3 regions of the Bacillus sp. OTU2372 genome follow, and region 2 is predicted to be linked to each of the others. Evidence: riboswitches for the same ligand, from Rfam matches in the RefSeq annotation. Region 2 holds a riboswitch; each other region holds the start of a gene.
The links. Region 2 has a riboswitch for glycine ahead of AAHB15_RS22955 (amino acid permease). Riboswitches for the same ligand answer to the same signal wherever they lie in the genome.
Positions count from the first base shown of each region.

Region 1: another riboswitch for glycine. It lies ahead of AAHB15_RS04750 (amino acid permease); the one in region 2 lies ahead of AAHB15_RS22955 (amino acid permease).
Region 3: another riboswitch for glycine. It lies ahead of gcvT (glycine cleavage system aminomethyltransferase GcvT); the one in region 2 lies ahead of AAHB15_RS22955 (amino acid permease).

Region 1 is NZ_JASATK010000001.1:1,005,834-1,008,111, reverse strand. Features, by position in the region: gene AAHB15_RS04750 (amino acid permease) at 1-1,321, opposite strand, end outside; glycine riboswitch at 1,486-1,564, opposite strand; gene AAHB15_RS04745 (AAA family ATPase) at 2,041-2,278, opposite strand, start outside.
Region 2 is NZ_JASATK010000019.1:102,405-104,682, forward strand. Features, by position in the region: gene AAHB15_RS22955 (amino acid permease) at 1-1,303, opposite strand, end outside; glycine riboswitch at 1,614-1,670, opposite strand; glycine riboswitch at 1,674-1,775, opposite strand; gene AAHB15_RS22960 (MFS transporter) at 1,921-2,278, opposite strand, start outside.
Region 3 is NZ_JASATK010000014.1:87,336-89,613, forward strand. Features, by position in the region: gene gcvT (glycine cleavage system aminomethyltransferase GcvT) at 1-1,083, opposite strand, end outside; glycine riboswitch at 1,312-1,401, opposite strand; gene AAHB15_RS19910 (DEAD/DEAH box helicase) at 1,613-2,278, shown strand, end outside.

The DNA.
Region 1 (2,278 bases), on a different contig from region 2:
AGTACAATATAAATAAAAGAATAAACCATATCGGTGTCAATAATAAAGCTGTCCGAGTTGATTCAGCAAACAACATAACAATTAGAATAAAAACAAATAACGCTAAGACTGCATAATTAATAAACGGCGTAAATGGAGCTTTAAAAGTCGATTTTTTTCGCAGGTCTGGACGTAATTTCCGATATCGTAAATGACAAACTAAGATAATGCCCCAAACCCAAATAAAACAAATTGCACTGATCGTTGTCACAATGCCAAAAGCTTGTTCAGGAATCAGCTTGCTTAAAAGGGCTCCGACTGATAAAACAAGTGCTGAGACCAATAATGCGTTACTTGGTACATGATTTTTATTTAATTTAGAAAATGGGGCTGGGCCTTGGGCTTTAGAGCTTAAATTATATAAGATTCGGCTCGTCGAAAACAAACCACTGTTACAGGCAGATGCCGCTGATGTTAACACAACGAAATTTATTATTCCTGCTGCAATCGGTATACCCACCAGACTAAACGTTTTTACAAAAGGACTGTTATCAGCATTTAACTGTGTCCATGGGTTGATACATAAAAGAATGAACAGTGCTCCCACATAGAAAAAGAGAATTCTTAACGGAATTTTATTAATCGCTGACGGGATATTTTTTTGAGGATTGGCTGTTTCTGCCGCTGATACACCCACTAATTCAACGCCGACATAGGCAAAGACTACCATTTGGAAAGATAGTAAGAAACCTGAAACACCGTGTGGAAAAAGACCGCCATATTCCCAAATATTTTTTACAGAAACGGTTGCCACATCTGTTTTGAATCCTATTACTAATAAGATAACTCCTATTCCAATTAAAGCCAGAATCGTGATGACTTTTATTAAGGCAAACCAAAACTCTAACTCTCCAAATAGTTTTACCGTTAATAGATTAAGCCCTAATAATAGAACTAAACAGACGATGGCTGGAACCCACTGCGGGATATCAAACCAATATTGAACATATACACCAACGGCAATGATATCAGCCATAGCGGTCATGATCCAACAAAACCAATACGTCCATCCAGTTACAAATCCTGCCCATGGTCCGATATAGTCCTCAGCAATGTCTGTAAAAGATGTATAACCCGACTTTGATAGAAGCAGTTCTCCTAAAGCCCTCATAACAAAGAAACAGGCGATGCCCACAATTACATAGGCAAACATAATTGATGGGCCTGCTAACTGGATCGCCCTTCCTGATCCTAAGAATAAACCTGTTCCAATCGTTCCGCCAATCGCAATCAATTGTACGTGACGGTTCTTTAAATCCCTCTTTAATTCTTGTTGTGCCACTTGAAACTCCCCCTAATGGTAGTAATAATTCTTCTTGTGCATGTGAAATCATGAACAAGAAGTGAACCAATTAAAAAAGAGATTGGAATTTCTCCAATCTCTTCAGGGCGAAAGAATAACAAATAATATCTATTACTCTTTTGTGGTAGAATAATAAATAGTCTTCGTACTCTTCTGTCCTTTTGCCTGAGATTGTGAACCCTTCGGCGCCGCTTGTCACGCGGTCTCTCCAGAAGCTGCTCCTGCTATAGTGTGATCCATAGCAATCATAGCTTGCTAAATATTTAATTTGTAAAGTAATGAATGATTATTTAGCATTCATACTCAGAAACTAAACTATCGTTGAATAATTTATAATTTTAGTAGTATTAGTTCTATTTGTCAACAAATAAATTTATGTACCGTTAAAATGGCCATTTTTCAAGTATTGAAACTTGCGAAATCACGGATGGACAGGTGGCTAATACTCCGAGCTTTAATACATGGACATAGTATGTAAAAATGATGGTAGAATATTAGAATTAACTTTCTTAACGTTACTAAAGAACAAAAATGGATGGTAAGTAACACCATCCATTTTATTGAGATTTGATTGAGAATATTTCTGCAGGTTTGTTAATAGGTTTTGTCCTCAACAAACCTTGTTGAAAGCACTTCCTCCGGTTTCTCGAAGAGTTTTGTCCTCAAGACCCCCTATTGAAGACACTTCCTATACTTTTTTAATCGTTTTTGTCCTTATCAGATGAATCTAATAAAACTTGACTCTGTGACTCTAGGACTTCTGCACGACTTTGGCCATACAGCCCGACATAGATTTGCTCTATCTCTTCGCCTGTTAAATCGCCACGCTTCAGGAGCTCCTCGGCAATCCGGTGGACAAAGTCAGCATTATCATTTACAAGCTTCTTAACTTTGGTCATCTCTGACTTTAAGAGTTCATTGATTTTGGATCGCAGT
Region 2 (2,278 bases):
TAAACCAGACTGGAGTTACAAACAAGGCAATACGAGTATCTTCAGCAAGAGCAAGCACGACAAGAACGAAAGCTAGGAAAGCAAGGATCAGATAATTCGAAAATGGATAAAGCGGCAATTTAAATTGGTTGACCTTCGCCAGATCGGGTCTTGTTTTACGGTATTTTAAATGGCTGATGGCAGTAATTCCCCAAATAAAGATGAAACATACTGTAGATATACTTGTAATGAGTGTAAATACGCCTTCCGGCATGACATAGTTCAAAATAACTGCAATAAGAATAACTACAGTTGAAAAGAACAATGCATTTGAAGGTACTTTTCGTGAAGTAAGTTTTGCAAATGATTCAGGTGCATTTTTATCTTTGGCAAGTGAGTATACCATCCGGCTTGTACTAAAAACGGCGCTATTACATGCCGAAGCAGCGGATGTAAGTACGACAAAATTAACAATTCCGGCAGCTGCTGCGATACCAACTGCTACGAAGACTTGGACAAATGGACTTTTCGCCGGGTTTATCGCGTTCCATGGATAAATACTCATAATGACAAACAATGCGCCAAGGTAGAAAATAAATACCCGAATTGGGATATTATTGATTGCCTTTGGAATAACTTTTTCAGGGTCTTTTGTTTCGCCTGCTGTAAGTCCTACTAGTTCGATCCCTGTAAATGCAAACACTACCATCTGGAATGAGAGAATAAACCCATTTATGCCATTCGGGAACATGCCGCCGTGGCTCCATAAATTCGTGAAACTAGATGGACCTGAATTTGTAGAAAAGCCTTTTACAATCATGACAATACCGATAAAAATTAGTCCCAGAATAGCGATGACTTTTATTAAGGCAAACCAAAATTCCATTTCACCAAAAAGTTTAACGGTTGTAAGGTTCATAATTAACAAAATCACAAGGGCAATTAATCCTGGCATCCACTGCGGTACATTAGGAAGCCAATATTGGGTGTAGAGACCAACTGCTGTTAAGTCAGCCATAGCAATGGAAATCCAGCAGAACCAGTAGGTCCAGCCAGTTACAAAGGCTGCCATATTACCTAAATAGTCTCTTACAAAGTCAACAAAAGAATGATAGTTTAAATTGGTTAAGAGAAGTTCGCCAAGTGCGCGCATGATTAAAAAGCATATGGCCCCCGTAATCATATAAGCAAATAAAATCGATGGTCCTGCTAAATGAATCGATTTTCCTGCACCAAGAAATAATCCCGTTCCGATTGCTCCACCAATAGCGATTAGTTGTACATGCCTGTTTTTTAGGCCTCTTTCCAATTTTTGTTCCTGCATTCGATTTCCCCCTCTACTTTTCTAGGATGTTTACAATTTTTTTCGTTTTAAATCTATTTTTAAAGAATTTAAATCAAACTAAATGCAAATTAATATCCCAAAAAAAGTTTAAGATAATATTACCGGTTAATTCTACAACTAAAAAAGCGCTTACAATTCAAATAAAATTAATAGGATCAGCTTGTTCTTAGCAGGTCCCCATAGTCTCATTCCTCAATAGATTTCATAGCACAATCCTCCTTTTTCCGTGTGTACTATCTTTCCCAAACAAAAAAAGGACAGAGGGAAGATAGATTTTCTCTAATCTTTCCTCTGTCCTTTTACCTGAGAGTTTAACTCCTTTGGTGGCCCATGGCTCTCTCCAGAGACGCGTCCTATTATGGTCCTTTTACCTGAGAGATTGTTCCCCATTTTTTGGGGACTTGCTCCTTCGGTGCCAAACAATACGTTTGGTCTCTCCCACAATATTCATCCGCTATCATACATTTCATTTACATACTACTCTATGGAAAGGATGATGTCAATTAAATATTCAGAATTTATTAATTATTCCGAAAAAGTATATTACCATAGGAATAAATGTAATATGTTTACAATTAAAACTTAACTATGCTTTGTTATATACGAAGGATGAACATTAGCAATGCTGAAATAATTGCCAGTAAACTACTTACGCCAAAAGCAGTAAAAGCACCAAATGATTGCCACAAAAAACCTGCCATTACGCTTGCTGGCAATGTAGCTATACCAGTTAATGCATTAAATGTTCCCATTGCCATCCCACGTTGTCCTTCTGGTACCATATCTGCTACATAAGCCTTTTGAATTCCTTCAGTAGTCGCGTAGTACAACCCGTAAATAAAGAATAATATCCAAATCCCAAAGACAGTATGTACCAGACCAAAGCCGAGATAAATGAGTGCAAACATTACATAACCTGTAATCAAAACTGGTCGGCGACCGATACGGTCAGAA
Region 3 (2,278 bases), on a different contig from region 2:
AGGTGTTGGAACTACATTAGCTTTTAACCGTTTACCACGAATTTCCACTTCTACCTCTGTTTCTAGTGCGGCAAATTCGGTCTTAATAAGAGCAAGACCAATATTTCGCTTTAAAGAAGGCGACTGTGTACCGGTTGTCACTTCTCCGATAAGCTCTTCTCCTTTATAAACAGAATATCCATGTCGAGGGATACCACGGTCAATCATTTCGATTCCTACTAATTTCCTTGGTAAGACATTTTCCTTCTGTTTTCGTAATGCTTCCTTCCCAATGAAGTCAGCTTCCTTATTTAACTTCACGGCAAAGGAGATTCCTGCTTCAAGGGGAGAGATCTCAGGCGAAAGCTCTTGCCCATAAAGTGCCAGCACAGATTCAAAACGAAGGGTATCACGTGCACCTAATCCGCATGGAAGAATACCCTCCTCTGTTCCTGCCTCTAAAATGGCCTTCCAAAGGTCAACCGCATCGGCTGCATCACAGTAAACCTCAAAACCGTCTTCACCGGTATATCCTGTTCTTGATACTAGTACCTTCTTACCGTTTAGAATTACTTCTTGCATAAATTTGAAAAAGCCAATTTGACTTAAGTCTGTATCTCCTGCAAGCTTTTGCAGGACCTTTTCTGCAAGCGGACCTTGAAGCGCAAGCTGGGCTGTCTTTTCAGACAAGTTATCAAGGAAAACATCCCCCTCAACGTGATCCAGAAGCCATTTATAGTCCTTTTCTATATTGGAAGCATTAACAACTAGTAAATAATGATGGTCCTCGATTTTATATACGAGCAGATCATCCACCGTTCCGCCGTTTTCATAACACATTGCCGTGTATTGAGCACCGCCATTTTTAATTTTTGAAATATCATTGGTCATCATTTTTTGTAAAAATTGTAAACTGTCTTTCCCTTTTACTTCCACTTCCCCCATATGGGAGACATCAAACAGACCTGCTTTTGTACGGACCGCTTCATGCTCTTCCTTTATGCTGGAAAATTGGACAGGCAGCTCCCACCCGCCAAAATCGATGGTTTTCCCGCCGTGTTCTTTATACACTGCAAAAAGTGGAGTACGTTTTAATTCAGTCATCCCTTAATCCCCCTCATTTGATCCACATTTTTATAGGTTCAACAATTCTATAAAAGTTATTTCCCTAAACTTTTGTGAAACAATTCGACTTTTTTTAAAACATAAAAAAGGACAGAAAACCTCCTTAATAAATTAAGTAGGTCTCTGTCCTTGCACCTGAAAGTTTACCCTTAAGCGGTTTTCCCCTTTGGTGGCTGCAACAAACACTAGCAGCGCTCTCCAGAGCTGCGTCAAACAAGAGTTCTTTTGCCTGAGAGATTCACATTTTCTGCTTGCTCCTTCGGCGCTACTCTTCGTAGTCTCTCCCCTTGCTATCATTCGCATTATAATATTTTTCAATTTGGTAATACTAATTATACTTAAAAAAATAAATTACTTTATTAAAATATTTAAAACATTCTAAGCTATTATCATCCTACCATTAAACTACAACATTGAGCAATCATTTTATAAGAAAACGATAGGCAGCAGACGGTCTTAATAATTGGCAAACAGATGATATTACAATGTATGAAAAGGAGCTGTAATAATGTCGGTTGAAATTGAATTTGATTCCTCGTGGCAGGATGATTTTTTACATAGAATTGACAACGATGGTCCGTGGGGGAACTGGGAGCTTTTTAAATTAGCAATCGATGTTGAAAAACATTTGGTCATCCCGGAGTTTGAAGGCTTACAAGCTCCAAATCATCTTCCTAATTTAACACCTCTTCCACATCAGCTTGAAACAGCGAAACAGGTGATTGAAAACATGAATGGTAAAGCTATTCTAGCTGATGAAGTGGGGCTTGGAAAGACAATTGAAGCTGGGCTGATTTTAAAAGAATACATGATTCGCGGTTTAGTAAAAAAGGTATTAATACTCGTTCCTGCATCTTTGGTTACCCAGTGGGCGATTGAGCTAAATAGCAAATTTTTTATCCCGGCCGTTACCCAAAGGAAAAGCTATGTCTGGGAACAGTGCGATGTCGTTGTTTCTTCAATTGATACAGCGAAACGAAATCCTCATCGGGACATTATCAACAAACTGGACTACGATCTCATTATCATTGATGAGGCACATAAACTTAAAAATAACAAAACGAAAAACTACGAATTTGTTCAAAACCTTAAAAAGAAATTTTGTTTATTATTAACCGCCACACCGATCCAAAACCGAATCGAGGAGATCTTTAATCTCGTTTCACTCCTAAAG